4 regions of the Vibrio sp. 1580 genome follow, and region 4 is predicted to be linked to each of the others. Evidence: predicted binding sites of a transcription regulator. Region 4 holds the regulator's gene; each other region holds the start of a gene.
The links. The regulator CRP, encoded in region 4, controls carbon source genes, mostly activating them, when cyclic AMP is high. The targets are predictions, from matches to a motif close to TGTGANNNNNNTCACA.
Positions count from the first base shown of each region.

Region 1: a site for CRP is predicted at 3,702-3,717, ahead of recB (exodeoxyribonuclease V subunit beta). Genes of this name have one in related genera too.
Region 2: a site for CRP is predicted at 5,625-5,640, ahead of cytR (DNA-binding transcriptional regulator CytR). Genes of this name have one in related genera too.
Region 3: a site for CRP is predicted at 2,082-2,097, ahead of R7093_RS08970 (NupC/NupG family nucleoside CNT transporter). Genes of this name have one in related genera too.

Region 1 is NZ_JAWOVT010000005.1:259,740-267,944, reverse strand. Features, by position in the region: gene recB (exodeoxyribonuclease V subunit beta) at 1-3,583, opposite strand, end outside; gene recC (exodeoxyribonuclease V subunit gamma) at 3,910-7,401, opposite strand; gene R7093_RS10440 (DUF3413 domain-containing protein) at 7,654-8,205, shown strand, end outside.
Region 2 is NZ_JAWOVT010000006.1:111,081-119,285, reverse strand. Features, by position in the region: gene R7093_RS11540 (1,4-dihydroxy-2-naphthoate polyprenyltransferase) at 1-755, opposite strand, end outside; gene hslU (HslU--HslV peptidase ATPase subunit) at 1,548-2,879, opposite strand; gene hslV (ATP-dependent protease subunit HslV) at 2,903-3,454, opposite strand; gene ftsN (cell division protein FtsN) at 3,570-4,118, opposite strand; gene cytR (DNA-binding transcriptional regulator CytR) at 4,344-5,372, opposite strand; gene priA (primosomal protein N') at 5,675-7,879, opposite strand; gene rpmE (50S ribosomal protein L31) at 8,176-8,205, shown strand, end outside.
Region 3 is NZ_JAWOVT010000004.1:336,476-344,680, reverse strand. Features, by position in the region: gene R7093_RS08990 (tryptophanase) at 1-803, shown strand, start outside; gene R7093_RS08985 (DUF2913 family protein) at 882-1,493, opposite strand; tRNA gene R7093_RS08980 (tRNA-Leu) at 1,526-1,609, opposite strand; gene R7093_RS08975 (hypothetical protein) at 1,574-1,756, opposite strand; gene R7093_RS08970 (NupC/NupG family nucleoside CNT transporter) at 2,169-3,377, shown strand; gene R7093_RS08965 (DUF3541 domain-containing protein) at 3,432-4,520, opposite strand; gene R7093_RS08960 (alpha-ketoglutarate-dependent dioxygenase AlkB family protein) at 4,590-5,195, opposite strand; gene R7093_RS08955 (diguanylate cyclase) at 5,328-6,683, shown strand; gene R7093_RS08950 (DUF3612 domain-containing protein) at 7,071-8,205, opposite strand, start outside.
Region 4 is NZ_JAWOVT010000021.1:27,349-35,553, reverse strand. Features, by position in the region: gene R7093_RS22270 (ABC transporter ATP-binding protein) at 1-740, shown strand, start outside; gene R7093_RS22265 (TIGR02444 family protein) at 737-1,225, shown strand; gene R7093_RS22260 (hydrolase) at 1,313-2,320, shown strand; gene R7093_RS22255 (YheU family protein) at 2,354-2,566, shown strand; gene R7093_RS22250 (phosphoribulokinase) at 2,692-3,561, shown strand; gene crp (cAMP-activated global transcriptional regulator CRP) at 3,802-4,434, shown strand; gene R7093_RS22240 (DUF1338 domain-containing protein) at 4,571-5,362, opposite strand; gene astD (succinylglutamate-semialdehyde dehydrogenase) at 5,611-7,068, opposite strand; gene astA (arginine N-succinyltransferase) at 7,097-8,116, opposite strand.

The DNA.
Region 1 (8,205 bases), on a different contig from region 4:
TTGGTTTCGCGGCAAAAATGCCGTGGTCACTCTGCCCATCCATGCCGCGCAAGAACAAGTAATACACGCCACCAAAGTGCTGTTCATAATCATAATTGGCCAATCGGCTGCGTAGGAAACGATGCAGGGCTAACGCATAAATCTGGTACTGCAAATCGTAGCGGTGATCTGCCATCGCCGATTTCAGAGCCTCACCATGATAGTGCGTCACATCGTCGCCAAGATGATTCGATTTCCAGTCAAGCACGTAGTATTTACCTTGATGTTCAAACACCAAGTCGATAAAACCTTTGAGCATGCCTTGCACGGTTTGGAAACCTAAATCCCCCGCTTTCGCCGACAACGGATCGTGACGTTGAATGACTCGGTTTAACGCCGGTGCAGACAAAACTTCAATCGGCAGCAAAAATTCCATCTCCACCAAACGTTGCGACGGTGCTTTTTGATTCAGCAGCAAAGACTTACCATCCAACGGCGTTGCGAGTACGGTATCAATCAATTGCTGTAAAATAGGTAGCCACTCTTCATCGAGCTGTTCGCTTTCCATCAAGCCAAGGATGATTTGTGTATTCTCTTCCGTAGTGGCTGGCTGAGTAAATTCAACTTCCTCAAACAAGCTGTGCAGGAACGTACCCGGACGCGCACCACGAGGGAAGGTAAAAATAGAGCGCTCTGGCTCCACCAAATCCGCTTCGTCTTGCTCTTCAGATGAGTCGATATCAAAACCCGTAATCTCAATCGTGGCATCATGCTCGGCGTGATGAGAGCCTTGCTTGACCAAGCCAGAATAACTGGTGATGCGCCAGTTTCTATCGATAGGGTTTTGCAGCTCTTTCGCGCTAAGATCGTGTATTTCTTCTTGTGGCGCTACGTACTTCTCTTCGAGTTGCTGCGGCGGATCGGCCACAACGACACAATCAAGCTCGTCTTGTTGCTTTGTTAAACCTTGTTGCAAATCGTTAATGCCACCTTCTTGACCATTTTGAATCAAATAGCCAATCGCACTGCGGTGTACACCAGTTGGCTCTTTGGTCGAACGGCCATTGCGCAAAGGTGAGGCACCGATAAAACACGCATACACAGCTCGCGTTAGTGCTACGTATATCAAGCGTAAGTCTTCCGCCAAACGCTCTTTATCCGCTTGCTTCATGGACGCATCGTTGCCAGTAATATCCAGTACCGTGCGGTCATTGGCTGCATCGTAATATTTGGCTTCACTGGCTTCTCGATAGCTGAACACAAACGGCAGAAATACGAGGTCATACTCCAAGCCTTTTGATTTGTGAATAGTTACGATCTGCACTAAGTTACGTTCCGATTCTAAACGTTGGATTTGGTCATCACTGCCACCCAAACCGTTTTCCGCATCACTGATAGACTGAGCGAGCCAACGCAGTAGACCGTGATCGCTGTCCAGTTCATTACTGGCTTGTTGAAGCAGTTCACCGATGTGCATTAAATCGGTAAGCACTCGCTCACCATTTTCACCCTGTGAACTCGCGCCTTCTTCTAGTAATCGCTCGGCAATATGGCGTTTGCTGATCACCGCCCGCAGCATCGGCAGCACACCACGCTGAACCCAAAGTTTGCGATATTCTTTGAATTCGTTTACGGCGTTTTCCCACACAATTTCATCGTTATTAAGCGCATCCAAACTTGCTGCATCGAGGGCAAACAGCTCAGAGGCAAGACTTGCACGCAGCGCACGATCATTTTCTGGAGTCAGCACCGCTTGCAGCAAACGCTGTAAATCCTGCGCCACTGAACTGGTAAACACACTGTCTCGGTTAGACAGGTACACGCTGGCAATGCCTTGGTTTGCCAGGGCTTGTTTGACCATTCGACCTTCACTACCTGTTCGAACCAACACCGCGATATCGCCCGCTTGAACCGCTTTCTGATTTTCGCCATTCACCAGACACGCTTGCCCCTGTTGAGCCTGCGTCAAAATGGTTTGGATTTGGCTTGCGGTCGCCTCTGCCATTCGAGTCAAATACTCGCCTTTTGGTAGCGGTTTATCGTCCGCTTCTTGCAACCAATAAGTCAGCGCTGGTTGCTTTTGGCCACCCATAGTCCAAATGCGTTTTTCGGCATTGGGACTGTACTTAACGGGTAAGAACGGAATATCCGAATCGTAGATAAATGGACTGTCTGGCAAAGCAAATACTTGGTTTACCGCCTGCACCATATCTGCGCTAGAACGCCAGTTGGTTCCTAACGTGTAGTGGGCACTTACTTGGTTACGCGCTTTGATATAAGTGAAAATGTCTGCGCCACGAAAGCCATAAATCGCCTGCTTGGGGTCCCCGATCATAAACAAACCACATTCCGGGTTGTTCAGATAAATACGGCTGAAAATACTGTATTGAAGCGGGTCGGTATCTTGGAACTCGTCAATCATTGCGACAGGATACAAAGTACGAATACGCGCCGCTAAAAGCTCGCTTTCGTCCGTATCGATAGAAGCAGAAAGTTGTGTCAGCAAATCATCGAAAGAGAGCCACTGTTTTTGATTTTTCGCGTTGGCCAGCATCACACGACAATGCTCAATCGCATGAGCAAGCAGTGGCGCTTTTAAGCTGATTGGGTTAGCAAGAAATGTTTCAATGGCTTCAAATACCGCGTGCTGCGGCGCACTGCCTTTCGGTGTTTTTTCCAACAAGACGTTTTGCGCGAATTTCTCCAGCTTGTCTGGATAATCGTAACCTGTGGTTTCCGTTGCTGCCCAAGCGTTTACCGCCTCCAACCACGTCGGCAGAGACTTTTTGGTGTAGCTGCGTTTGCTAATATCTGAATCTGAAATCAGCGTCAAGAAGTCATCTTGGCTTTCTCGCCACTGTGCTTTTAATTCATCAATTTTTTTCAGATTTTCAGTATGAAGATCAGCCAAACTGCCTTTCATTGCCGGAACAGAAAGGCTTAACGGCGCACCAGTTAAGTAATTGCTGATGTCAGACAACAACGCAGATGGAGAGCCCCATAGCTGGCGAATTTCTCCAGCCAAAGTAAATGGCAACGGGTAGAAATTGCGGCGCCAGTAATCGGCTACAACTTGCGCTTTTAGGTGACTTTCATCGGTCACAAACTCGTTATTAAATCGGCTGCCAGATTCAAACGCATTTTGCGTTAGCATACGTTGGCAAAAACCGTGAATGGTGTAGACTGCCGCCTCGTCCATCTGACGCTCTGCCTGCAATAAAATTTCTGCGGCTTGCTTGTGATCGTCAAACTCATTAAGCAAAGGTTGGATCACCGGATCGGAACTCTGTCCACGCGCAAACGCGATTCGCGCATCATGGATTCTTGCCCTGATACGATCGCGTAATTCCGCAGTTGCCGCTTCGGTAAAGGTTACGACCAGAATTTGGTCGACCGTAAGCGGTACGCGATGTCGAGTTTCCGCGCTGCCGTGACCAAGCAAAAGGCGCAGATATAAACCTGCAATAGTGAAGGTTTTACCTGTACCTGCTGATGCCTCGATTAACCTCGCACCATGCAGAGGAAACGTCATCGGTTCTAGTGGCGTTGGTTGAGGTTGCTCTGTGCGGTCTAATGTATGTAGAGGACACTCTGCACCTGACATTTGATCCATAACGCTGAATCTCTCCGGATTATTTACTAGGACGTATCACCTAATAAATGTGATCTATAGTTAAAAATTCTATTAATATGTTTAACAAGTTGGATAATTTAGAGCTTTGTGAGATCTTTCTCACGGTTATCCATAAGACGTACCGTTAGTATGCGCCCCACGAGATAAGCCAAACCTTTTGGCGGCACAACTCAAATGAATTAAACAAAAGTATCATGGTCCCTCTGACCTTGTGGCCGTACAGCGAACGCCCTACAAAAAATAATGATTTTCTGGCGGCCACCCTACTCTTCCTTCTCTTTATCCAACTGTCTTTATTACGCTTTTACGTCATCAGCGTCTTGAACCGCTAAGCGCGCACCTTGCAAAACTAATGCTGTCAGCAAACGAACTTCTGAGGCCAACTCATCATTCCAAGCAGGCCAAATTCGAGAGATGTACGCATTATTGCCTTCGCCCGGGCTCATGAAGCCATCATTGAATGCGTCAGCCATTTTCTTCAAAGATTTCTCTTCGTCATCTACCCACTGACCGCGACTAAAGCCCGCTTCAACACAAGCCAACGCCGTTTTCGGGAAATAAGGCAAAGGCTTAGTCATGCCTTCGAAGAATAAGCGAACTAATTCAGTCAGTAGCTGTTTGGCATACTGAGCATCGGCAATTTCTGGGTAGATCAAATGCAGCGCGCCTTCTTTACGATCGTAACCAATGATGTGGGTTTTCTTAGCATGACCCGACGCCGACATGGCAAGGTGATCGATCCACGCAGCAAGGTAATCCTGCGAGCGAATCTTACCGCTTCGATAGCGAATCAAACCGGATTGGTAGCATTGAGTTAGCCAACCTGTTAGGCGAACGTTTTTCTCTTCGCCTTCATTTCGCTCAAACAAGGAATCAAACGTCAGGTCGATTTCCAAATCGTCTTGAGGCGCACCAGATAAAAACGCCAGTTTATCCACCAGCTCTTCCGCCTGAACTCGGTTGGTTTCAAACTCGATATCACCAAACGCCCCCACCGGCAGTTTGCCTTGCGCGCGCTGTTGACTCATAAAGTGTTTAAGCACCTCTGTTGTTTTCTCTGGCTGCATCAATGTCGTTTCAAGCAAGGTTTCTAACAGCTCATCACGCATTTGATAGCTTTCCAAACCACCTAAAACAAAGGGTTCGTCGTCTTCCATCACCGGTAGCGGCGGTTCAAAGATTACTTTTAAACGACGATTGAAAAAATACTGCACAGGTAAGCGCCAGAAACGTTGCAACTCTACTAAGTCGAGCTCAAGTGGGAACGTCGCTCCTAACAGATAGTCGTCTAATGCCCGATTAAAATCACGACGAACATAGCCTTGCGATTGACTACTTTGAGTCAATGCCGCTGGAATCCACTCTTTCGCGTAGCTGGCGTGCATGCCTTGGAACGCACTTGGGCTAAACGGCACCATGGCGTGGGTATTCACCAACGCATTTAATAAGTTGTCGCCAGACTCATCAACGGGCAACGCTTCATCACCACTTAAACAATAGTTCTGGTGGCAGTATTCCATCAGCTCAGAAACCAGAACCGAAGGCACTCGCTCGGTATTGTCTTGGATTGAACGGCCAACATAACTGATGTAGAGCGTTTGCTGTGCCGATAACATTGCTTCGAGGAATAGGTAACGGTCATCATCTCGGCGCGAACGGTCGCCCGGTTTGGTTCTTCCCGTCATCAAGTCAAAGCCTTCTGGCGGCATGGAGCGTGGGTACACGCCGTCATTCATCCCCAGTAGGCAAACGGTTCTAAACGGAATAGAGCGCATCGGCATCAGGGTACAAAAGTTCACTTGACCAGCCAGGAAGCGCTGGCTGACTCGTGTGCCAGATAATTTGTTTTGAAGGTATTGGCTGATGATCGACGGAGATAACGCATCATCAAATGCGGCATCAGCTAATTGCTCTTTGAGTTGGCTGAGCGTATCGCGAATGGATTTGAGCGCCATTTCTCCTTCTAACTCAACTGAGAAGAAGTCATCCAGCAGTGAAACCAAAGTCTCTCGCCAACCATCAATAGTCTGAACATGAGAAAGTTTGCTTCGATAAGTGCTAATTTGTTGAATAAAGTGTGCCAACTTGCCCGCCAGCTCTGCGCCCATGCCTTGCACTTCGTTGTACGGAGATAAACTGCCTTGCTCGGTTTCAAACAAACCTGCGGATTCTGGCATCGCGTAGCCAAGCAACATGCGTTGAATACCAAATTGCCATGTGTTTTGACGGGTTTCCGGCAGTTCAAATTCGCGTCCGGTATTGGCATCCAACCCCCAGCGAATCCCCGATTCCTCAACCCATTGTTTGGCTTGTAAGAAATCATCTTCGCTGAGTTCAAAACGCTTTAATATCGCCGGAGTTTCCAAAAGTTCGAGTAGTTCTGATGCCAAACAGCGCGTATTGGGTAAGTTCACCAACTGCATAAATGCGGCCAGAATTGGGCTCTCTTGATCGGCGGTTCGGTCAGAAATCGAATAGGGAATAAAACGCTCACCCGGTGCGTTACCAAAGACCGCCTGAATCGCAGGGCTGTAAGCGTTGATGTCCGCGACCATCACGATAATATCGCGCGGTTTTAACGTTGAGTCAGCATCGAACATCGCCAATAGTTGATCATGCAGCACTTCCACTTCACGCATCGGGCTGTGACAAGCGTGTAGGCTCAGTGATTTATCACCCAAGCTAACCACTTGTTTGTGATGACTGTTTTCAATCTGTTGGTCATCTTGATGTTCTTCAAGATTGAGAATATCCGCTTGCAATTGATGGAGCAGACTGTCGCGCTCAACATCAACAAAGGCTTCAATTTCATGAGATTCCAGCTGAGACAACAGATACATATTGTCGCGCCCGAGTTTACCCATGGACGCCAACAGACTGTTTCCGACCACATCGGTGTGCAGCTCATCGATCACATTATCTTCCAGTGATCCTTTCAGTTGCTCAGTTTCACCTTGCACTTCCGAGTGATCGTCCTGCCACACAACGTGCTGACGATGTTTCGCCGCCAAACGAGCCAGATATTTGCGATCTCGAACTTCACCCCAGTAATAACGACAAGGGTTAGTGAACATCAGATGCACGTCGATGTGTTCGCCAATTGCTTTTAGCGCATCCATATAGCGAGGCGGCAACGAAGAAATGCCAAAAACAAACAAACGCTTGGGTAAATGGTCAAAATTGCCGTTAAAACTCGCTAACGTGTCGATAAAGTGCTCATAAAGGTTGGCACGGTGATATGGAGACTGCCCTAACGACACAGTGTGATCATACAACGCTTGCCATAAGATCGGCTGCCACGGATGCTCATCTTCCAACTCTGCCACACTCTTCCCGGCTTCCCAACTTGCGATCCATTCCGGACGATACACCAAGTAACCATCGAAAATATCGGCAATTTTCTCAGCCAGCTGATACAGCTTAGAGTGGTCACTGTCATCTTTGAGGTACTGCGCTAACGGCGAAAACACCTCTTGGTTGAGAAGCCCCGGAAGCAAATGCATCAACTTCCACGTCATCGCTTCTTTGTTAAACGCACTGCGTTTTGGCACGTCTGGCAATACCTGCGTAAACATTTCCCAAATGAAAGTCGCAGGGAGCGGAAAATCAATGTTCGCGGCAACACCAAACTCTTTGGCCAATTCCATTTTTAGCCACTGGGACATGCCTGGACTTTGAACCAGAATTTGTTCTTTTTCGAACGGGTTTTCCAGCGGACTGATTCGAATCAGTTCGACAAGGAGTGATTTAAGAACGTCAACTTGGTTGGAGTGATAAACAGTAAACAAATTGGGAATACCGAGCGCCGATTGAAACTGTTAGCTAGCTTAGCACAGCCCTATTTAAACCCGCAGTGATCTCGCGTTCGGAAAAAACAAAAGGTTATATATCACTCAAATAGAGTATGAATCTTCTGAATTTTCACATGTCAATCAAGTCTGACACTTCCATACAAAATGTGACATTCGTCGCAACTATTCCATAATAAAAAACACTGTTTTATACTCTTGCTACCTATAATTTATAAATATATAAAAAGTATGTTTCGCAAACTGTCTTCCAACAGCGCTTGGCTGATTGCTTTTTTTGCTTGCTTTACAGTGTACCTGTCGATCGCTTGTTATCCTTTTGTGTTGTCTAACAATCAGAATGAACCACTAACCTTGTTGCAAGGTTACTATTTGGTTTCGACTCAATATGGCTGGCTGGGCTTGATCGCTCTTCCATTTATGTTGTTGAGTTTATTGCTCTCTTTTCTACCGACTCGAGCATTCAAAGGCATCGTGATCGCTATCGCGATCTGTCTATTGATTATGTTTAAAGTCGATATCCTCGTTTTTCAGCAATACAAACTTCACATCAACGCTCTATTAATCCGTATGTTTTTCGAAGGTGGTGATGATGTCTTCGATATTTCGTGGATGAGTTGGCTAATCTTCATCAGTGAAATTGCCGTTCTGGTGATCGGGCTCGCTTGTACCGTTTGGGTAAGTAATCAACTGGCACAAAGCCGAGCTAAGTTCGTTTTGATCAGCGTCTGGTTTGCTGTATTGCTTAGCACGCAGATGATTCATGCGTACAAAAACGCACTT
Region 2 (8,205 bases), on a different contig from region 4:
GGCAAGCTAATCCAAACGGGTTTGTCTTGAATTAACAAGTAAGCTGCAAAGGCAAGGATAGCTCCGCCAAGTAAAATAAAGTGGTACTGTTTGGCTTTACGTTGACCTAAGCGTACCGCCACCGTGCGTTTACCACACTCTCGGTCGTTCTCTATATCACGCATATTGTTGATATTGAGTACTGCAACGGCGAGTAAACCGCAGCCTAAAGCAGGTAAGAATAGCGTGGTGTCTACGTGACCGGTATGCAAGAAGTAGGTACCGGATACGCCGAGTAGACCAAAAAACAAGAACACTGATATATCGCCAAGCCCCACGTAACCGTATGGTTTGCTACCCATGGTATAAGCAATGGCTGCGAGAATGGCCAGAATTCCCAGCCCGATAAAAGTGACAATGCTTTCCAGTGAACTTAGTGAATAGAAAACCAACACCAAGCCTGAAATGGCGGTCAGAGCGATGTTAAAGATAATCGCCTGTTTCATCTGTTTCGCACTTACCGCGCCAGACTGCATCGCTCGTAATGGGCCGAGGCGTTTGTTGTTATCTGTACCTTGAACGGCATCGCCATAGTCGTTTGCCAGGTTGGACAGAATTTGCAGCAATGTCGCGGTTACGAAAGCCATGATGGCAATCGTCAGTGAGAAATGACCCGCCGAGTAGGCGAGTACGCTACCTGTTAAGATAGAGACTAATGCCAGAGGTAATGTTTTTGGACGAGCGGCTTCAAGCCAGATCTGTAGAGATTGTTTCATGGAAATTTCGTGCTAGTAACCAATGTGCCCAGTATAAGCACAAAGAGGCAGATACGCTATTGACCTAAAACAACTCAACTAGAAGTCAAAGGGTGATTCAGAATCTATCATCCGGTTGTGCAGTGGTGAAGGTGAGTGGGAAAGAAAGGCGTCTGCTGTTAGCAGATTCTTAGTCTCGCTTAAGCTCGCTAGAATGACGAGAGCTTTTGATCTAGATGTTGTCTAAGTCACCGTCATTCTGAACAGCGAGGAACGAGTGTGATTCAGAATCTATCATCCGATTGTGAAGTGTTGTGGTGAGAGAGAAAGAATAGGCGTTTGCTGTTAGCAGATTCTTAGTCTCGCTTAAGCTCGCTAGAATGACGAGATCTTTTTGATTTAGGTGTTGTCACAGTAACCGTCATTCTGAACAGCGAGGAACGAGTGTGATTCAGAATCTATCGTCCGATTGTGCGGTGATTAAGGTGAGAGAGGAAAAATAGGCGTCTGTTGTTACCAGGTTCTTAGTCTCGCTAGATCTCGCTAGAATGACCAGACCTTTTGATTTAGATGTCGTCTAAGTGACCGTCATTCTGAACAGCGAGGAACGAGTGTGATTCAGAATCTATCATCCGATTGTGAAGTGTTACGGTGAGAGAGAAAGAATAGGCGTCTGCTGTTACTAGATTCTTAGTCTCGCTTGAGCTCGCTAGAATGACGAGATCTTTTTGATTTAGGTGTTGTCACAGTGGCCGTTATTCTATACAAAAAGCCCAGAAACAAGATTCTGGGCTTTGGTAAAATAGATTGCGATTAAAGAATAAAGCGGCTTAGATCTTCATCTTCAATCGTGTCGCCTAAGCGTGCTTTCACATAAGCGGAATCAATAACGAATTTAGCGCCAGATTGCTCCGCTGCGTCGTAAGAGATTTCATCCATTAAGCGTTCCATAACGGTGTGTAAGCGACGAGCACCGATGTTTTCTGTGCTTTCGTTGACCGTCCATGCAGCTTCCGCGATTTGCGTGATACCGTCTTCTGTGAATTCGATGTCCACATCTTCCGTTTTCATCAACGCAACGTACTGCTCTGTTAGAGAGGCTTTTGGTTCTGTCAGAATGCGTTTGAAGTCGTTGCTGCTTAGTGCTTCTAGCTCAACACGAATTGGTAGACGACCTTGCAATTCTGGGATCAAGTCAGATGGTTTTGCCACTTGGAATGCACCAGATGCAACAAACAGAATGTGGTCTGTTTTTACCATGCCGTGCTTGGTTGATACCGTGCTGCCTTCAATTAATGGAAGTAGGTCGCGCTGAACACCTTCGCGTGAAACGTCTGGGCCTGAGCTCTCGCCGCGTTTACAGATCTTGTCGATCTCATCGATAAATACGATGCCGTTGTTTTCAACGTTGAAAATCGCCGCTTCTTTTAGCTCTTCTTGGTTAACCAGTTTCGCCGCTTCTTCTTCCGCTAACGCTTTCATTGCGTCTTTGATTTTCAGCTTACGTTTTTTCTTGGTGTCGCCAGCGAGGTTTTGGAACATGCCTTGCAGCTGGTTAGTCATCTCTTCCATACCAGGAGGCGCCATGATCTCTACGCCCATTTGTGGTGCGGCTACGTCGATTTCAATTTCTTTATCGTCTAGTTGGCCTTCACGCAGTTTCTTACGGAAGATCTGGCGAGTGTGAGAAGACTCTTCCGTTTGCTCTGCTTGACCCCAGCTATCACGTGCTGGTGGCAGTAGCGCATCAAGAATGCGTTCTTCTGCTTGCTCTTCTGCGCGGAATTTCACTTTCTCCATCGCTTGTTGATGCGTCATTTTCACAGCGACATCTGTTAGGTCACGGATGATGGTTTCAACTTCTTTACCAACGTAACCCACTTCGGTGAATTTTGTCGCTTCAACTTTGATGAAAGGGGCATTTGCCAGTTTTGCGAGGCGTCGTGCGATTTCAGTCTTACCAACACCAGTAGGGCCAATCATCAAGATGTTTTTTGGCGTCACTTCGGCACGCAAGCTTTCTTCAAGCTGCATGCGGCGCCAGCGGTTACGAAGTGCAATCGCAACCGAACGCTTGGCTTTTTCTTGACCGATAATGTGGCGGTTCAATTCATGAACGATTTCGCGAGGCGTCATTTCAGACATATTCTTTCCTTACTTCGTTACGATTACGCGGTTGTCTTTTCAGGCTCTACTGTTGAGTCTAGCTCTTCTACCGTGTGGTGATGGTTAGTGAAGACACAAATATCACCCGCGATATTGAGAGCTTTTTCCGCGATCTCACGAGCATCTAGATCTGTGTTTTCTAGTAGGGCGGTTGCGGCAGCTTGTGCGTAAGCACCACCAGAGCCAATCGCAATCAGGTCGTGTTCTGGCTGTACGACATCACCATTACCGGTAATGATTAACGATGCGGTTTCGTCGGCAACGGCAAGTAAGGCTTCGAGCTTGCGCAGAGCACGATCGCTACGCCAGTCTTTGGCTAGCTCAACTGCCGCTTTGGTTAGGTGACCTTGGTGCATTTGCAGTTTGCTTTCGAAGCGCTCAAAAAGGGTGAAGGCATCCGCAGTACCGCCGGCAAAGCCCGCTAGTACTTGGTTGTTGTATAGGCGGCGAACTTTGCGCGCATTACCTTTCATTACGGTATTGCCTAGAGATACTTGGCCATCACCCGCGATGACGACTTTATTATTTCGACGTACAGATACAATGGTAGTCACAGTCGACCTCTTGATTATTTCTCTTTGGATTTAATTCAGTATATGGGGGAGGAGAAATGGGGATTCAAGGGGGCAAAAAGAAAGGCCCTAGGATCTTAGCTCCTAGGGCCTGAGTTTAAAGATTTTCTTTCCAAATCGCGCACGGCTCGATTTTCGCGCGTTGCAGTTTATGACGGTCACGTTCTGCATCACGTTTGAACTTATACGGACCTAGCACCACACGATACCATGAACTGCCTTCTTTCTTACGAATCTTGCTCGACATCCCTTGGAACGCGATTGCAAGCTTGCGCTCTTCCGCTTGTGCCTGAGTTTTGTACGCGCCACACTGCATGATGTAAGGAATTTTAGAAACTTCAATTTCTTTAGCCACAACTTCAACTTCACGTTTCGGTAGTGACTCAACATATTCCCATTTTTCTTCTGGTGGTGGCGGCAAGTCTTTTTTCGGCTTTGGTTTGCTGACAGTGGTTGTTGGCTGCTTCACGACTGGTTGTTTAGGTTCTGGGTCGCTACTCAAAAGGTAAAGACCATAGCCAAAACCGCCCACGAGCAAGATAGCGAGCAGGCCACTGCGCCAAGGTTTTTTTCTTCTCGGCGGCTGTTTTTTTGTCGACTTTTTTGGGGCGCCTCGCCCCCGTCTTACATAATCTCTATTTGCCACGGTTATTTCTGGTCATCAAGGATTCTTGCAAATATGTTAATCCAGAACGAGTTGAGAAAACACCCTATTGATAGAATCTTGATAGTTAAAGCGCGACAACGCCCGAGTGTAGGAGTGTGTTTCCGTTCTCACTTACATTTATTCAGGGATACACAAAAAGCAGGAGGGGTAAATAAAAAAGCGGCGCCTCAGCACCGCTTTGGGGATGAATACCTAATCTTTAGGTTAAGGACGCTGTGGTGGCGCTGCACTTCCACGAATGACGAGATTAGTTTCAAGCAGACGCGAGCCTGAATGCACGTCGTGGCCTTTTAACATCTCGAGCATCATTAGCATCGCTTGTCGACCAATCTCATAGCGAGGTTGAGAGATGGTGGTCAACGGTGGATCGCAGTACTGAGCGAAGTTAATGTCATCAAAGCCCACAACAGAGAGATCTTGCGGTACTCGTAAGCCAAGCTTTTTCGCTTCTTGAATTGCGCCGATGGCCATTGTGTCACAGTGACAGAAAATAGCCGTTGGTGGTTCTGGCAATTCGAGCAGTTTACGAACGGCTTTTGCTCCGCCATCAAAAGAGAACTCAGTAATGACACTATATTGTGGATCTTTATTGATGCCGGCACGGCGCAGGGCTTGTTGGTAGCCTTGCTGGCGGAACTGACACAATATTGCTGTATCTGGTCCAGAGATTTGAGCAATGCGTTTATGACCTAATTGAGTCAGGTAATTCACCGCTTCAAATGCTGAGGTCAGGTTATCAATATGTACTGTCGGAAGCTCGAGCTCTGGCGCAAATTCACACGCCATTACCATCGGAGGTAAGTTCTTTTGCTCTGGCTTACTGACATCGAATGGTAGATCTGTACCAAGCAGTAGCATTCCATCTGCCTGCTTAGTAAATACGAGGTTAACGAAAGAGCTTTCGCGTTTCTTCTGTTGTCCGCTATCGCCCAGCAGGACTAGATAGCCATGTTCCATGGCTGCATCTTCAATACCGCGAATAATTTCAGAAAAATAAGGATCACAGATGTCGGGAACGATAGTAACAATGGTTTTTGATTCGTTTCTACGTAAGTTACGCGCTAATGAGTTTGGAGAATAACCCGCTTCAAGTACGGCATCTTCTACTCTCTTTCTTGTAGAAGAAGAGACCTTCTCTGGATTCATTAAGGCTCGAGATACCGTAGCCGTAGACACTCCCGCAAGCTGGGCAACATCCTTCATTGTCGCCATAGTTTTTAACCTCTCATTTATTTTTTGCCAAGATGACGTTATTCCGGTTTGAAATCAGAGTAATCAAACCGAGTTAGAGCTGTATTTGCTCTTCGCTCAGTTCGTGTTAACGAGTGGGAAAATGGATTCTTCACCGCGATATCAATTTGTGGGAATAGTCATTGTTTAATCTAAGCCTGTGCAAACAAGTCACTTTAGACTTTTCTAATTTGGATAGTCTATTCATTTCTAAAGTGAAAGTTACGGTCTGTTTAACAAAAATTGTAATCTTGGTGTGATTCTAGTCACATTAAATGGTAATTCATTACATAGTTAAACGTTTGCTAGCTGAGATCTTGTGGTTCTATGTCTAAATTCCAGCGTACTTTCTTAGCATTTGGCAACAACTCAATAGCAGGTTTGGCACTGGTTAATAACTTTTGCATCAATGAACGATGCTGAGTTTGCAGTAATAGTTGCCAACGGTATTTACCAGCCCGCTTGGCCAAAGGTGAAGGAGTAGGGCCTAACACCATGCAGGAATCATCGAACAGAGGGTGTGACTCTAACGTAAAGCGAACCTGACGCAGGAAGTCTTCAACTACCTCACTTTGGTTCGCCTCTGCTTTAAACAGAGTCAAGAAACTATAAGGCGGAAGCTGAGCCAATTTGCGTTCTTCCAGAGCAGTCATAGCAAAGTGGCGATAGTCTTTTTGAAGCAGGGCCTGCAGCAAGCTGTGCTCAGGATGGTGGGTTTGTAGGATAACCTCGCCAGGTTTACTTGCGCGGCCGGCACGACCTGCGACTTGAATAAACAACTGCGCTAGTCGCTCGGAAGCGCGGAAGTCACTACTATAGAGAGAGCCATCAACATCCAAAAGAGCAACGAGCGTTACATTTGGAAAATGGTGCCCCTTAGCTAGCATTTGGGTGCCAATCAGAATTTGATGTTCACCTTTACGAATCGATTCAAGGGCGTCTTCCAAACTACCTTTGCGACGTGTGCTGTCTCTGTCGATGCGAATGGCGTTGTATTCTGGAAATAACTGAGCCAATTGTTGTTCGAGTTGTTCCGTTCCTACGCCGACGGTAACCAATTGGGTTGAACCACACCCCTGACATTGATGAATCACCGGTTGTTGTGAGCCGCAGTGATGGCAGCGTATTTCGTTGCTGTAATGGTGGAACGTATAGTACGCATCACAGCGTTTACATTCTGCAATCCAACCACATTCATGGCACATCAAAGCGGGCGAGAAACCTCGGCGGTTAAGAAACAACATAACCTGATTGCCCATTTTTAAGTGTTTGCGCATTTCGGCAATCAATTGGGCGGATAAGCCACTTTCTAAATACTGACCTTTTACATCTAACACTTTATTGGTGGTTGGAACCGCAGAACCTGCGCGTTGGGTCAGGGTTAAATGGTGGTACTTGCCTGATAAGGCGTTGTGCAATGTTTCCAGTGCGGGTGTTGCTGAGCCCAAAACAATCGGCACTTGCTCTTTGTGGGCGCGCATTACTGCGACATCGCGGGCATGGTAACGCAAGCTATCTTGTTGTTTGTACGATGAGTCATGTTCCTCATCGACAATGATAATCCCGAGATCAGCAAAAGGCGTAAGCAGGGCAGAGCGCGTGCCGATAATGATTCCAGCCGCTTTGTCGCGTGCAGAAAGCCAAGCATTTAAACGTTCTGTCTCGTTTAATCCCGAGTGAACAACGTCAACCGGCACATTAAAACGGCGTTTAAAGCGGTTGATGGTTTGTGGGGTTAAGCCTATCTCTGGTACTAAAACCAAGGCTTGTTTACCTTTTTCGAGGACTGGTTTAATCAGGTTGAGGTACACTTCCGTTTTACCTGAGCCCGTGACGCCTTCTAATAAATAGCAGGCAAAACCTGTTTGGCTATTTACACTCGCGATGGCGAGTGCCTGTTCATGGTTGAGCTTTGGCTTTTCAACGTCACACTCAACGTGCTGCCCCCACTGGGTAATTGTCGGTTTCTTCTCGATACGTTCAATCCAGCCTTTCTCTTCTAGGGATTTTAGTACCGTTGAGGCGATTTCTTGGTCGACAAATTTTTGATGGGGTAAAGGGCCGTTTATAAGCATTTGCAAAACTTTCTGTTGCTTTACTGCTCGACGATCGAGTCCTTGCATCAGCTTGTCTTTACCGGGCTCGGTAACTTGCCACTCCTGTAGCGTGGCGAAATCGGCAGGCTTTCCTTTACGTAGGGCTGACGGCATCGCATTGTGAAGCGTGTCTCCAAGTGGGTATTGGTAGAATTGGCTGCACCAAGTCAGCAATGAATAGAGTTTTTCTGACCACACGGGCTGAGAGTCAAGAACCGCTTTGATTGGCTTGAGTTGATCTTTGGGGAAGTCCGAATGGTTAACCACCGCGGTGACGATGCCAACTAACGTTTGGCGTCCAAAAGGTACGGAAACGCGTCCACCAATGATCGGAAACAGGTGCCCCGGAATGGCGTAATCAAATTGTTTGTCGAGCGGAACGGGTAATGCCACTCTAGCAATGGTTGGACGCATAAATTCTTAGCTATTAAAAAAGAGGGAAAGGAAATGAGAGTCTATTAAAATCGGTATGGAAATTCGAGTAAAGCAATGCGATTCAGCGTGAATCGTGCCTCTATGATTAGTCTGGCTAAAAAAGTGGCGAAAAAGTTGCCAAATGTGTTGATCCGAGCAATGTGATTCTTTACTATATCGCGCCTTGAGATATGGCTTCGGCAATTAGTTGATGCGGTATCCCATTTTATTATTAATTGCGTGTGGTGTGCGGCTTAGATTCGTATAGCGACACGGCCTACTATTGAGGTTATCCCATGAAAGCTGGTATCCACCCAGAATACAAA
Region 3 (8,205 bases), on a different contig from region 4:
TGTCGATGGAAAACATGCGCAGTGTGTACGAGATTGCAACCAAGCACGATATTCCAGTGGTGATTGACTCGGCTCGTTACTGTGAGAACGCTTACTTTATCAAGCAGCGTGAAGCGGGTTACGAGAATAAATCGATTCTGGAAATCATCCGTGAGATGTACCAGTACGGTGATATGCTCACCATGTCAGCTAAGAAAGACCCGATGGTAAACATTGGTGGCATGTGTTGTATTCGTGATCATAAGGAGTTGTTCCAGGCGGTGCAGACGCGCTGCGTACCCATGGAAGGATTTGTGACATACGGCGGCATGGCTGGGCGTGATATGGAAGCGCTCGCTCGCGGTTTGTATGAAGCCGCGGACGAGGATTTTCTTCACTATAGAATTAGCCAAGTTCAATACTTAGGTGAGCGCTTACGTGAAGGCGGTATTCCGATTCAATACCCAACGGGTGGTCATGCGGTGTTTGTGGATGCCGCTAAGATTTTGCCACATATTCCAGCGGATCAGTTTCCTGCGCAGGTATTGTGTAATGCTTTGTACTTGGAAGCGGGTATTCGAGCAGTAGAGATAGGATCGTTGCTGCTTGGTCGAGATCCGGAAACGGGTAAACAAAAAGCGTCAGAGCTTGAGTTGATGCGTTTGACCATTCCACGTCGTGTCTACACAAACGATCATATGGATTACATTGCGGATGCGATTATCGAACTGAAAAATCGTGCACATGAGTTAAAAGGGCTCACTTTCGAGTACGAGCCACCAGTGCTGCGCCACTTTACTGCTCGATTTAAAGAGATCGATTAACTCAAGTTTAAATCTAGATAAGCAAAAGGCCGCGAGTTTCGCGGCCTTTTTCGATTCGTTTATTTCTTAGCGTTACAGTTACGCTAACTCTAATGTGATGCGAACGAACTGGTCGTCTTGATACTGCACTTCATAATTGAAGGTACCACTGGCGTAAATGCTGCCAAGGAAAAGTGAGCGTTGACTCATTGGTCCGCGGAACAGCATCGAAATAGGAGCGATTAGGGCGTTATTATCATCGAAGTGCTGATTTAAGTTCTCAGAAAGCACACACAGCAAACAGCCGTGTTGGTCGTGAGATAAGTCGACGTCTTCCGGTCGCGATAATAACACGGTAGTCCCCAGTTTCTTCTCAATCTCATTGATCAGCAGCAAGTAGCTATCTAGATCGGGTTGAGGATTTCTGGGTTTGTCTGCACCGACGCAGCGCTCGAGTAATTCTTCCAGATTTCCGTTCTCACCTTTTGCCTGCTGAGTCAAAGATTTTAACGGCTTTTTAATCAGCTTATAGCGATTACTCTTCAGTTTTGGTTTCAGCCATTTCTGAAGTAAGTCATTACGTTCTTTAAGGGAGAGGCCATGCGAGGACGCGTGAATTTTAAAGTGCAGGTGTAATAAAGCGTGAACCGCAAGCTCACTCAGAAGTTGGTTAGCATCTGTAGACTGTCTTGCCTGCTTAGAACTTTGCATTACACTCGAACAAAATTAGGGAAGAAGGATAATGGTGCCGAGAGAGGGACTCGAACCCTCACACCAAAGGCACTAGCACCTCATGCTAGCGTGTCTACCAATTTCACCATCTCGGCATCATGATGCTCTGAATACTCAGAGGCCTCGAAAGAAGCAACGCGAATTATAACCAAAATCCACCTGTTGGCGAGAGCAAAATGACGAATTTTGGCTCTTTCGAGTTTGATTGCATATTTATTGGTCACTTTTATGTTTTTTACCATCAACGCCTATCCTTATGCCCTTACTTTTATTAATGGTATGACGACAAAAGAGTACTTTTGCCTAAATTTTGAACGCTTGAACGTTTGCGTAAATAAATGTGATGAATATCTCTTTTTGTTGGCTATACTTGCGTCCCGTTTAAGCGGGAATTAGGGTTTAGTTGTTCAGGACCCTTACCCATACAAGCCGTCACATGGAGCAGGCCAAGCAACATGCTCGCCAGCAGTGAATGACCCCACGGACCGGACCAGCTACGTTCAATTGCTTGTATAAGGTAAAAATAAGATGTCGAACTATTCGTTCTGTCTACATTCTGGATCTAAAAGTGAGTTATCACTCGCTGCGTTGTCCCTTTCTTCTGCCAATTCCTTTGGCTCTTTTTTCTTTTTCAACGTTTAGTAGGTCCAGCTCATGAGTGTTCTATTTAGTCTATTTGGTATTGTTGCACTGCTAGGTTGTGCTTTCCTACTTTCTGAGGGTCGTTCTTCCATTAATTGGAAAACTGTATCTCGCGCCTTGATGCTACAAATGGGGTTTGCTGCTTTGGTGCTCTATTTCCCGTTGGGTCAAGCGGCGCTGGCGAGTTTAAGTAATGGTGTCGCGGGGCTACTCAGCTTTGCTGATGAAGGGATTAAATTCCTCTTTGGTGACCTCGCTTCTTCTGGCTTTATCTTCGCTATCCGTGTCCTTCCTATCATCATCTTCTTCAGTGCTCTTATCTCCGCCCTTTACTATTTGGGCATTATGCAAAAAGTGATTCAATTTATTGGCGGCGCTATCCAGAAGTTCTTGGGTACGAGTAAAGCAGAGTCTTTGGTTGCAACAGGGAACATTTTCTTATCTCAAGGCGAGTCACCACTTCTTATTCGTCCATTTCTTTCTAACATGACTCGCTCTGAACTGTTTGCCGTGATGGCTGGTGGTATGGCTTCAGTGGCGGGCAGTGTGCTTGGTGGTTATGCTGGTTTGGGTGTCGACCTCAAATACTTGATCGCGGCAAGCTTTATGGCAGCACCAGGTAGTTTGATGATGGCAAAAATCATCGTTCCTGAGCGTCAAACGCCAAGCGATTACAACAATATTGAGCTAGATAAATCAGAAGAAAGTAACGTTATTGATGCGCTAGCAAGCGGTGCCATGGGCGGTATGAAAGTTGCCGTTGCTGTTGGTACCATGCTTATCGCTTTCGTGAGTGTTATCGCGATGGTGAACACGGGGCTAGAAAACTTGGGTGAGATATTTGGTTTCTCTGGCGTAACGCTACAAGCGATTTTTGGTTATTTGTTTGCACCTCTCGCATGGTTGATTGGTGTGCCAAGCCACGAAATTCTAGCTGCGGGTTCATACATTGGTCAGAAAGTGGTGATGAATGAGTTTGTTGCGTTTATCGATTTTGTGCAGCACAAAGCGACACTGTCTGAGCATACTCAAATTATTATCACTTTTGCGTTGTGTGGTTTTGCGAACATTGGCTCAATTGCGATTCAGTTGGGCTCTATCGGCGTGATGGCACCTGAGCGCCGCAAAGATGTTGCAAGTCTAGGCCTAAAAGCGGTTGCTGCTGGTACACTCGCTAACCTGATGAGTGCGTGCTTAGCGGGCATTTTTATCTCGCTCTAATTTAGATTGAAGATCCACACTAAAAACCCGCCTAAATGGCGGGTTTTGTTATTTCTAAGGCTTGGGCATTAAGCCGTAAGGTATCGATTTAAAAGCCTCTGGGTGCTCTTGATAAGTTGGCGCTTTATGTACCCCTTTCCAATCGAGCAGCATGATGGCTAGCACGTTACGGTGTTCGCCGTACTTGAGATCAAAGTTACCGTCGACCGACGGAATCATCCCTTTTTCTGCGTTGATTGCATGACGAATGGCTTGGCGGGTCTTCTTTACGACCGGATCATGGTCCAAGCCTGCTAACAAAAACGAAATGCCGACTTCCGCAATCACATCTTCTTTGGCGCGCAGTAGGATAGTGTCGATGTTGTTACGAAAGTAATCATAAATCCATTGGTGTTTCTTCTCGCTTACTCGCTCCTGATAATACTGTGAATCGGCAAAGATGATGTGCGTCATACCATAGAGTTTGTTCCAATACTGCTGAGCTGAAAGCATCTTATCTTTATCGTCGGGGTAGGTGTCACGGAAGGTTTGAGTGAATTCCTCGACCACATCTTGCTCTCCTAACTGACGAAGCCAGTAGACTTGGTTTGCAAGCTGAGCTGCCCATGCCTCTATCATCTCTTTGTCCGTAACGTAACGCGAGAAATCGTAGCGCCTAATAATTTTTCTCAGCGTTTTGTCTTGTTTATGCTTTAGGCCATATTCGTTTGCTCTTGCCATTGCGCCAAGCAATTCCACACCAAGATAAAGGTACTCAGGATGGTGTTTAGTCACGGTATAGCGTCGCTGACCTCGTTCGGTTTCTTTCTCTTGATACGTGGTCAGCCTTTGAGATGAATAGAGAATGATGTCTTCTGGTTCAACGACTTCATTAGCAAATTGGTTTAACCGGCTGGCTACTTGTGCCATGTCGGTCCAAATGGCAGCGTGATATTTCTCATCTAATGTTTGGCGGTACATGCGTAAGCCAAAATGGCCCTCTTTAAACGCCGGGAAAGTGAACAGTTCTGGTTCGTAGGTACTACGAATCAACTGCGCTGATTGAGTATTATCGAGAAGCGGTACGTCTTCCTGTGATGCCTGAGCAGCAAAGGTAAGTGAGCAAGAGAGTAAGACCGCTAAGCTAAGAGGTTTAATACGCATAAATCCATTCCCTATGAAGTCCTGAACCTAAACCTACCATCAATATTAATTGAGAATGTAAAAGCTGAGTCAATAGTTGAAAATTTGCCTAAAAGTCAGGTTGATACGTTCATCTTTGGTTTTCGCGGTTTTTGGTACGCAGTGCTTCCAGTGATGCTGAAGCTCGCCAGCCATAATCAGTAAGGAGCCATGAGAAAGCTCGTATTCAATCTCAGTTTTACAATGTAAATTTCTAAGCAAAAATCGACGTGTTTCACCTAAGTTCAAAGATGCGATAACAGGGTTTCTACCTAACTCTGGTTCATTATCTTGGTGCCAGCCCATTGAGTCTTGGCCGTGTCGATATAAGTTAGCGAGAACAGAATTAAAAGTGACATCAGCAACTGATTCACAACGCACTTTCAGCTGAGTTAACTCGGGAGTCCAAGGGTGAGGCTGCATGGTTAAGCCTGAGTAAGTATATGCTGCATCACCGTGCCACGCTTGTAAGCGAGGTTGAAGTACTGACTTGCCGAACATAGTAATGTGTTCTTGGTGCCATGGCAGTGTCTTTCGAAGTTGGTCAAAGTAATTATCCGCCTCAAGATGGTTAAGAAAATGAGGATCATAATAAAGTTCTCCTCTTTCTACTTCTTGCCATAGATCGCCGCCAAATAAATCGCCTTGTTGATGCATCATCTCACACCTAAAACATAAAAGTTGTCAATCACTGTTACCTTTCTGATTATGATTGGTTATTCTTGTGATAATAAGAATTTTAACAATAAATAAAAAATCTCGTAGTTGTATACGAGTTGTGGGGAGAAAATGCGTTATTTACCCAGAAAGCGATGCTATTTTGCATTGTTCTTCCTCACCTTTTTCGCTTTGTGTATTGGGGTTATTGAGCTGTTAAATCGAAACCAGCAAGAGCTTCACAAAGAGCGAGTTCAAGTTGAGGCCAAAGAACAACTTTCCATTCTCCGTTCCAATTTGGAAGCGGTACTTATGGCGGATATCTACAAAGCCAGTACTTTAGCGACACTCATTACGTTACTTCCTAAAAACCAAGAAGAAGAATTGAGTATCGCCGCTCACCGAATCCTAAATAAAAGTAAACATATTACAATCATCGGTATCGCGAAAAATGATGTAATTAGTCATGTATTTCCACGCCAAGGTAATGAGCGCCTAATCGGCCTTGATTACCGCGCAGTGCCACAGCAGTGGGTACAGGTGCAAAAAGCCAAGGATGTACAAGAAATTTTCATCGCAGGGCCAGTGACTTTGATTCAAGGTGGCCGAGGTTTGATCGTGCGTGTGCCTGTTTTTCTTGATCCTCCAATGAATCAGGACTACTGGGGAGTGATCAGTGCGGTGATTGATTTCGATGCTCTGATGAGAGAAACCGGCGTAATTGATTTCTCGTATCGTTACCCTTTAATGATCCGTGGTTACGATAGCGGTGGCTCATTTGGTGATGCTTTCTTTGGCGCGCAAAGTGTAAATAGCATGGCATATGCAAAAGAGATGGTTCATTTTCCTTATGGTGGGTGGAGTATGGTGGTTTTCTCTGGAGGCAAAGCTGATCGCCAAATCTCTTGGCATCAGTTGCATTTAGCTAGAGTAATCGGCTATCCCATTATATTCGCACTTAGCCTCGCGCTGTTCGCCATTTATCGACTGTATACCATTGCAGATGACAGAGCTTTACACGATGAACTCACGCGTTTACCAAACCGTCGCTATTTTATGAAGTTTTACAAGCAGCAGTTTGAAATAGCGAAACGTTATAAAAAGCGTTATAGCTTCGCCTTAATTAATATTGACCTAGATAGGTTTAAACACATTAACGACACCTATGGTCACGACGCAGGTGACAAAGTTTTAATCGCTACGGCTGAAAGGGTAAAAAGCTCTCTGCGTAAATCAGACATCGTGGCCAGAATGGGCGGTGATGAGTTCTTAGTTGTAGTTCATCACCCAGGAACGGAAGAAAATGTTCAGTCTCTTCTACAAAAACTTCGATTAGCGCTATGCTCGACGCCCGTCATTTACGATGAAACGCTTATCTATTTGAAAGCCAGTATTGGGTACGCGATATTTGACCCGCAAATGTCATCTCCTGAGCAAATGATGAAAATAGCCGATGAGAGAATGTATCAACAAAAGCATGGCGGATGAGCCTGAACCCAGTTTCAATAAGGGGTTAGAGGAATGGTAAAGTTGGGAGCCCGAAATCTCATCATCATTGAGGTGCAAGAATATGTGACTTCATATGTTCACAGACACTTTGCTGAGAGAGTCGTTATTAGCAGTGCATTCAGTGGCATATTTGCATAATGTTGCATTTTGCAAATGCAGTTTGCGAAATTAATGGTTAATAAAGCAACGATATGCATCTGGATCTACTAAAAAACGGCTTTTTTAAAGTTGGCACGCATCGTGCTTTACTTAGAGTGACCCTTATTAAGCCGAGGGTCACCTAGCCAACTGACGTTGTTAGTGAATACAAATTGTTCACAAGTATATACCGCCAATCACGTTTATTGTGATTGGCGTTTTTTCTTTCTAAAGCTCGATGATATTCACGTCGCTGCCCGTCTCATCAGCTTCTCCGCACTTGCTGTAACAACTAGGTTGTCTTGGACAAACCGCCCCTCTGGAGCAGATCAACCTTGCTTGGGTTTGAATCCCGCGCTCTATCCAGTTGATGTTTAATATCTTAGCGATAGTCGTTAAGTCTTTTTTGATGTGGGGAGGAATAACACTACTTCCGCCGGAAGCGACACAAAGGGACTTAAGTTCTTCCGCTATGGAAACGGCATCGCCACCTTGTGCAGAAATGGCAGGGTTAAGATCAATACCGGCACATAGCACCCGATTATTCCCCGCAGGATCAAATACGTTGACCGATTCGCAGCAGTAGATACGTGGCTCGTCACCAACATTTAAAATCGAAATTTGCGCTGAACTTGTATCCAAAGGCTGGGAAAGGCGTCGGAATACCGCCCAGTGCTGGCAAGGGTCGTTCACTTTGCGCATGTTGCCCCAAGGCAATGGAATACCATTTCCGCGATACACGGCTTTTAACTTGCCAGGGCCATAGGCATCAAAATAGTGCCAATGAGGGTAAGGCGAGACCACCGTCATGCGACGCATTGCAACAGAAGGAGAAACTCCCGCCTTTTTGTGAACATCAATCTCGTAACCAGAACGGTCAAGCAACTGACGAAAGGGTACTTTGGGGCAGAGTAGGGCACCGGCAAAGAAGCTGGACTCAAAATCACGCCAAGCTTGCAGGATATCTTGCGAATTGAGTTCAGAGTTAGACACAGGGCTGTCCATTTGCTCCCAATTGTTTTGATGCCCGATAGATAAAACGTTATTCATTGCATCGCTGCTATGGAGCACTCGATGACCAATATATACCGCCAAGTCATACTTCAATCGGGTTGGATAGTCACGCATTCGTTTATTGAGATAAATAGTCCCAGGTGGCTCCATGAAAGACGTAATCAACTGTTTGGCGCTGACGCCCAGTTCATCAATCACATCTTGTGGCGCTCGATCTACCCAGCGGATATCCAATCCCATACTCTTTGCAATGTCTACGAGATCTTCTACAGATAGATTCAGCCGCTTCAAGCCGACCTCTTCGGCGGCGCGCTCTAAATCAGGAAAATGGTTTTGATGGTTTTCTTGG
Region 4 (8,205 bases):
CGCTGCAACACATGATGCAAATCGCACCCGATCAAACCGAACAGCAGCTACGTGATTACCTAGGTAGCTTTGGCTTCCAAGGTGACAAAGCACTAGAAAAAGTTGCGCCGTTTTCTGGTGGCGAAAAAGCCCGTTTGGTATTGGCTTTAATTGTGTGGCAAAAGCCAAACCTGTTGCTACTTGATGAACCGACCAACCACTTAGACTTGGACATGCGCCAAGCATTGACGATGGCACTGCAAACGTTCGAAGGTGCAATGGTGATTGTTTCGCACGACCGTTACCTATTGCGTGCTACAACCGATGACTTGTACTTGGTGCATGATCGTCAAGTTGCGCCGTTCGATGGTGACTTAAACGACTACTACAAGTGGTTAACCGAGCAACAAAGAGCGGAACGCAAAGAAGCACAAGCCGCACAGCCAGCCAAAGATAGCGCCAACAGCGCGGCAGCGAAAAAAGAGCAGAAACGTCGCGATGCAGAATTTCGAAAACAGACAGCGCCAATTCGCAAAACGCTGACACAACTAGAAAATAAAATGGATAAGTTAGGTGCTGCACTGGCCGAAGCTGAAGAACAATTGGCGGAGAACTCACTGTATGCGGCCGAAAATAAAGCTAAACTTAACCAAGTGCTGGCACTTCAAGCTTCTAGTAAGGCTGAGCTCGAAGAAATTGAAATGGAATGGATGTCTGCTCAAGAAACATTGGAGCAGATGGAGCTAGAGTTTAATCAATGAGTAATCAACACGCTGAATACACACTCACCCTAGAACACCTTTGGCAGTTTAGTCTGCAATTTTATGGTGTGCGAGAAGTGAAAGAGGCGTGTTTATCATTACAGAACAACTACCACGGTAACGTGAACCTACTCCTGCTGCTCAGATGGCTCGATGAGCAGCAACTCATTTTCCAAGAAAAAGACTGGCCCTTGGTGCAAGACTGTCTAGGTAGAAGCGAAACTTTACTTCACTCCTTTCGCGACCTTCGTCGCCACCTTAAGTCTCAAGTCAATGACGCTTTGTATCGTGAGACCTTGCAGTTTGAGCTGCAACTAGAAAAGCAGCAACAAGCGGATTTGGTGGACTGCATTAACTCACTTACACTACTCAAAAATGATGGTGACCCACTGACGTTGAGATACTGTCGTCAACTCGGTGGGGAGCATTTGCAGCAAGCCTTTGCTATTCCGGTGCCAAACATTCAACCACCAAAACGCCCATAAATCTGTAGAATACCTATAATCTTTATAAAGGATTATATTAATAAGTTCTTCAACGGACACCGAAGGACCGCATAAGAGCAGTTAGGTATGACACAATTTTTCGCAGCCGCCGGGATCAAAAACCCGCATCTCCAAACGCTTTTGCCGCGTTTTATTCGCAAAAAAGCGTTATTTACGCCGATTTGGCAAACCCTCGATACATCCGATGGCGACTTTCTCGATCTCGCGTGGAGCGAGGACCCAACCCAAGAGCCTGCACAAAAAAAGCCGATTTTTGTTTTATTTCATGGGTTAGAGGGGTGCTTCTATAGCCCTTATGCCAATGGGTTAATGAATGCATTTGCTCAATCTGGATGGCTGTCGGTGATGATGCATTTTCGTGGCTGCAGCGGTAAACCAAACAAAAAAGCACGAGCTTACCACTCGGGTGAAGTGACGGATGCTCGTTACTTCCTAGAGCACCTTGAACAACGTTTTCCTGATAACCCCAAAGTTGCGGTTGGTATTTCTCTTGGCGGTAACATGTTGGCGAATTATTTAGCCCAATATAAAGACCACCCTTTTTTGAATGCAGCGACTATTATCTCAGCGCCTTTAGACCTAGCGGCGTGTGCAAACCGTATTGAACAAGGCTTTTCGAAAGTGTATCGCCGTTATCTGCTTTCTTCACTGAAACGTAACGCGTTACAAAAGCATCATCTATTGCATGGCGAGCTCGCTTTGTCCTACAACTCAATAAAACGTGTCACACGATTGTATGAATTCGATGATTTGATCACGGCACCACTGCACGGCTTTAAAGACGCACAAGATTATTACGATCAATGTTCTGGCTTAAGTAAACTACAGCAAATCACGCTACCCACACTGATCATCCATGCCAAAGACGATCCGTTCATGACCGATGATGTGATACCGAAGTTTGTTTTGCCAGATAACATTGATTACCGTCTCTTTGAACACGGTGGCCATGTTGGCTTCCTAACAGGAACGGCGTTAAAACCTAAGTTTTGGTTGGAGGAAGCGCTGCCCGCGTATTACGAAAGTATCGCCGCAGATTACCTTTCTGCTGTATCCAAGCAACGAACGCAGTAAACTAGCCGCTCATCATAAAAGTTAGAGGTATTTATGATCATTCCATGGCAAGACATTGCGCCGGAAACATTGGAAAACTTAATTCGTGAATTCGTCTTACGCGAAGGAACGGATTACGGAACCGTCGAGGTTTCTTTGCATGACAAAATTGATCAAGTTAAAGCTCAATTGGAAAAAGGTGAAGCGGTTATCGTGTTCTCTGAGCTACACGAAACCGTCGATATTCAGCATAAAACAAAATTTTAGACCCTTCACATTTTACCGTATCCCACTCGATGACAAGGTATTGTTACGTGCTATAGTGGGATATCGACCGTGCAGTAGTAACTCTACTGCACATTACAGGTAAGTAATTTTCGACAAGGTTTGTCATGTCAGCTAAACACCCAATTATTGCGGTTACTGGTTCGTCCGGTGCCGGCACGACCACTACATCTGAAGCCTTCCGTAAAATGTTCAATATGATGAACGTTAAACCCGCATGGGTTGAAGGCGATAGCTTCCATCGCTTTACTCGCCCAGAAATGGACATCGAAATTCGCAAAGCCCGCGAGCAAGGTCGACACATTAGCTACTTTGGCCCACAAGCTAATGACTTCCCGGGATTAGAAGAGTTTTTCCGTAAGTTCGGGCATGACGGCACTGGCAGCGTGCGCCGTTATCTGCACACGTTTGACGAAGCGGTTCCCTACAATCAAATGCCAGGCACGTTTACACCGTGGCAAGACTTACCCGAAAACAGCGACGTGCTGTTTTATGAAGGGTTACATGGTGGCGTGGTCGATGGAGATGTTAATGTTGCTCAACATGTGGATTTCTTAATCGGCATGGTGCCGATTGTGAACTTAGAGTGGATACAAAAATTCGTACGTGACACTCGCGATCGCGGCCATTCGCGTGAAGCGGTAATGGACTCAATCGTGCGATCCATGGACGATTACCTCAACTATATCACTCCGCAGTTTTCTCGTACTCACATCAACTTCCAGCGCGTACCGACCGTTGACACTTCCAACCCACTTAATGCAAAAGGCATCCCTAGTTTGGATGAGAGTTTTGTGGTGATTCGCCTACGCGGTATCAAGAATGTCGACTTCCCATATCTGCTGGCCATGATTGATGGCTCATTCATGTCACGCCACAACACGATTGTCGTACCCGGCGGTAAGATGAGCTTTGCAATGGAGCTCATAGTTCGGCCTATCCTACAACAGCTCATCGAAACAGGGAAAATTGGCTAAAAACCTGCCTGCGAAGATGTTTACTTTTCATACCGTGATCATGTGCACAGTTTTGCTTACAAAATCTCAATCATGGCACGATTAAAATCAAGAAATCGTTTTCGAAAAAGGATACTATTTCTTACCGAAACACAAGAGAGCTTGCAGCATATAAAAAGTGCTCTTATTCTAGTAGGCCTAATTCAGGCTTAGCTAAAATATGGATAGCGCAAGCGTACCCTGCAGAGGAAGTGAGATATTATGGTTCTAGGTAAACCTCAAACCGACCCAACATTAGAGTGGTTTCTTTCACACTGTCATATTCATAAGTACCCTTCAAAGAGCACGCTAATTCACGCGGGCGAAAAGGCAGAAACTTTGTACTACATCGTTAAAGGTTCTGTTGCGGTTCTTATCAAAGACGAAGAAGGTAAGGAGATGATCCTTTCTTACCTAAACCAAGGAGACTTTATTGGTGAACTTGGTCTATTCGAGGAAGACCAAGAGCGCACAGCTTGGGTTCGTGCTAAATCTCCTTGTGAAGTTGCTGAAATTTCTTTCAAGAAGTTCCGTCAGCTTATCCAAGTAAACCCAGACATCCTAATGCGTCTTTCTGCGCAGATGGCTCGTCGTCTTCAAGTAACTAGCCAAAAAGTGGGTGACCTGGCGTTCCTAGACGTAACTGGTCGTATCGCTCAGACGCTTCTGAACCTTGCAAAACAACCAGACGCAATGACTCACCCAGACGGCATGCAAATCAAGATCACTCGTCAAGAAATCGGTCAAATTGTTGGCTGTTCTCGTGAGACAGTAGGTCGTATCTTGAAGATGCTAGAAGAGCAGAACCTAATCTCTGCTCACGGTAAAACCATCGTGGTTTACGGTACTCGTTAATCTCGAACTAGAGTGACACGAACAAAATTATAAAAGCCACCAATGGCAACATTGGTGGCTTTTTATTTACTCATGACCAAATGAGATAGGGTGCAGCGAACACTAATGAGTAAGCTTAACAGGTTAACCCTAAAACTTAGCCATTCGTACTTTCAAAGATTTTGTCAGCTGAAGCGGCCACGAAACCTGGGTACAAATCACCATTTTCCATCGGATAGCGCTTAGCAAATTCATAAAACCCGCCAGGGATAATTTCAGTGCCTTCGCTAAAACGAACCGCTACTTTATCTGCCATGGTCGATGACTGCTCTAGCAACACCTCAGGAGTGCCCTTCACTTCACCACCATTTTCATTAATGGTAAACCCAGCGGTACGCAGATGATCGTTTACCTGCTTCACTTCTTCATATTCATTGAGCTGGTTAACGCTCACCGTGAAGTGGTTTGCTCCGTAACCATGCGCCGCAAGCCAAGATGCGTACTCACTTTCTTTAGCCAACGTTTGGTAATCAGCAAAGCTTAAATCCCACAAGCGTCCACCATGTAAGAATGCGCTATCGTTCAGCTTGTCAGCATCGACTTGTGCCACCAAATTTTTCACAATCTCTTGTAGCTCAGACGAGCACTCTTCAACTTTTAGCTCACTAATAAATACTTTAGGTTGCTTCGGATCTGGGTGCTCATAGTGCTTAGCAACCAGCTTTTTGCTTTCGAAAACGTAATCACCACACGCCTTGTAACCAATAGCTACAAATGGCTTAGCTAGAGTTTCAATACCAAGAGGCGCGATATTGAAGGTACGTAAAGCTATATGATCATTAATCAGAGGCTCATCTTCTTGAAGCAGCTGATGCACTTTAGCAGCCGAAGGGCAAAGACGTTGAATGTAATCTTGCCATAGCGATTCAAATAACACATCGGGCGTCATAACGACTCCTTGTTACGAGATGTAGAGTTTAAAGGTAAGCGGAAGTTGGCTGCTCGTTCACAACAAAAGTTGTCCAGAATAATGAACGAGCAACCATCAACCTGTGACGGTAAATGCCAGTCAGTCAACACGCTTTTCCGAGTCTTTGCTCACTTTTCGTGTTCTGCCAACGATCACTACAACCCATACCTAAATGATGCGCCGGCAAGGTGAGCCGCAATGCATAGTTGCGACTCTATTATTAAAACTTATAGCGCTACACCTGGACTCAATGTTGCAGGCAAGACAGTCTCTTGACCTTCCATTGATGCCATTGGGTACGCACAGTAATCTGCTGCGTAGTAAGCGCTTGGGCGCAAGTTACCCGACGCCCCCGGACCACCAAATGGCGCATCACCGCTTGCACCAGTGAGCTGGCGGTTACGGTTCACGATACCTGCACGAATGTGGTCAACGAAGTATTCCCATTCTTGGTCGTCGGTTGAGACCAAACCAGCAGATAAGCCAAAGCGCGTATCGTTTGCTAGCGCCACGGCTTTGTCTAACCCTTCGTAACGCACCACTTGCAGAAGTGGGCCGAAGTATTCTTCATCTGGTAACTCAGCAATGTTCGTTACATCAATGATGCCAGGAGAAACAAACGCCGCCTCTCCTGCTTTCGCTTCAATCAAGCTTTCACCGCCAAGAGACTGTAGATTAGCTTGTGCATCAAGAATAAACTTGGCTGCCGCGACCGAAATTTGCGGTCCCATAAATGGCGCAGGTTCTGCAAATGGTTGGTCTACGCGAATATTGCGTGTCGCTTCAACGAGTTTGGTGATAAGCGCATCGCCTTTTTCACCCAATGGCACATACAAACGACGAGCACACGTACAACGCTGCCCAGCACTGATAAACGCTGACTGGATGATGGTGTAAACCGTGGCATCCAAATCACCATATTTATCAGAGATCACCATCGGGTTATTACCACCCATTTCTAGTGCGAGCATCTTGCCCGGTTGACCCGCAAATTGACGGTGTAATACATGCCCCGTATTTGCGCTACCCGTAAACAGTACGCCATCGATGCCTTTTGCGTCAGCGAGCGCGATACCAGTTTCTTTCGCGCCCTGAACAAGGTTAATCACGCCTTTCGGCAGACCGGCTTCTTCCCATAGCTTCATTGCCAATTCACCCGTCCATGGCGTTTGCTCAGACGGTTTGAAGACTACCGTGTTACCAGCCAGTAGCGCAGGCACAATGTGACCATTTGGTAGGTGGCCTGGGAAGTTGTAAGGACCAAACACCGCCATCACGCCCAATGGGCGGTGGCGCAATACGATTTGGTTGCCTGCTGCTTCACGGCTCGCCTCACCAGTGCGGTCATGATAAGCGCGAATCGAAATGGCAATTTTACCTGCCATTGCCGCTGCTTCAGTGCGCGTTTCCCAAATTGGCTTACCAGTTTCTTTGGCAATGACTTCGGCGATTTTTTCGCTGTTCTCTTTTACTTTCTCCGCAAAAGCCAACACGATTGCCTCACGCTCTGAAAATGGGCGCTTTTTCCAGTCAATAAACGCTTCACGCGCTGCAGATACCGCCTGGTTCACCTGCTCTGCCGTTGCACCTTTGCCTTGCCAGATCACTTCTTGGTTGTACGGCGACAGAGACGTAAATGCTTCACCCTGACCTTGTACCCATTCACCTGCAATCCAATGTGTCATTGTTTCTATCCTTAAATTCTGTCGTCTGTTACTGCGGAAGAAGGCGAACGAAATCCCCTTCTTCAACCGAAAGTGCATCCGCAACGTCTGGTGCGATCATTACGCTCTGTGTTTCTGCGTCATACGCCGCTTTAGTGACTGTCGCACGGAAGTTCTCGAAAGATGAATTACACATCAAGAAGTCTTGTGTGCTGGAATGTTCAGAGATTTTGACTTGCGCACGGAATGAATGACGTACCGACTCAATATTACGCAGATCACACTCAACCGTTGGGCCACCATCGAAGATGTCGACGTAGCCTCGGTTGGTAAAACCTTCACGCTCAAGCAGCTTCAGCGCTGGACGCGTGTTGTCATGTACTTGACCAATCACGGCTTGCGCTTCTGGGCTGAGCAGGTTGATGTAAATAGGCAGTTTCGGCATCAAGTCGGCGATAAAGCCTTTCTTGCCGATACCTGTCAGGTAATCTGCAAGCGTGAAATCGATAGAGAAGAAATGCTCTTGAAGCCATTGCCAGAATGGTGAATTACCCTCGTCGTCTGAAACGCCACGCATCTCCGCAAAGATCGTTTCAGAGAAGCGCTCTGGGTGCTCTGCCATCATTAGGAAACGACACTTCGACATTAGACGACCATTCAGACCTTGGCGGAATTTCTCACGCAAGAACAAGGTACAAATTTCGCTGTTACCCGTGTAGTTATTACCAAAAGTAAGCAGTTTAACGACGTTGTTAACGCCAAGCTTTGGCGACGAGTGCACGACTTTACTAATGTGATATGAGTAAAATGGGACATCCCAGCCGATAGATGCTTCGATTCCGGTGGTACCCGCAACCTCACCCGTTTCAGAGTCAAAGCCAACCATCAGGTAGCCTTCATCGCCTGGTTCTGCCACATCTGGCTTACCAAAGCTGTACTCTGAATGTTTGATTCGATTGGTTAACAGTTCTTCGTTAACCGGTAGAGATGTAAATCCGTGACCAGACTCCACCGCACAAGTGTGCAGTGCGTCGTAATCCGACATCGCGATAGGGCGAACTACTAGCATCAATACTCCCTCCAGATGCAAGAAGATCCTAACTATATTGTAGGAACAATTCCCCCATCAGAGATCCTTGACGGGGGTGTCTGCGTTGA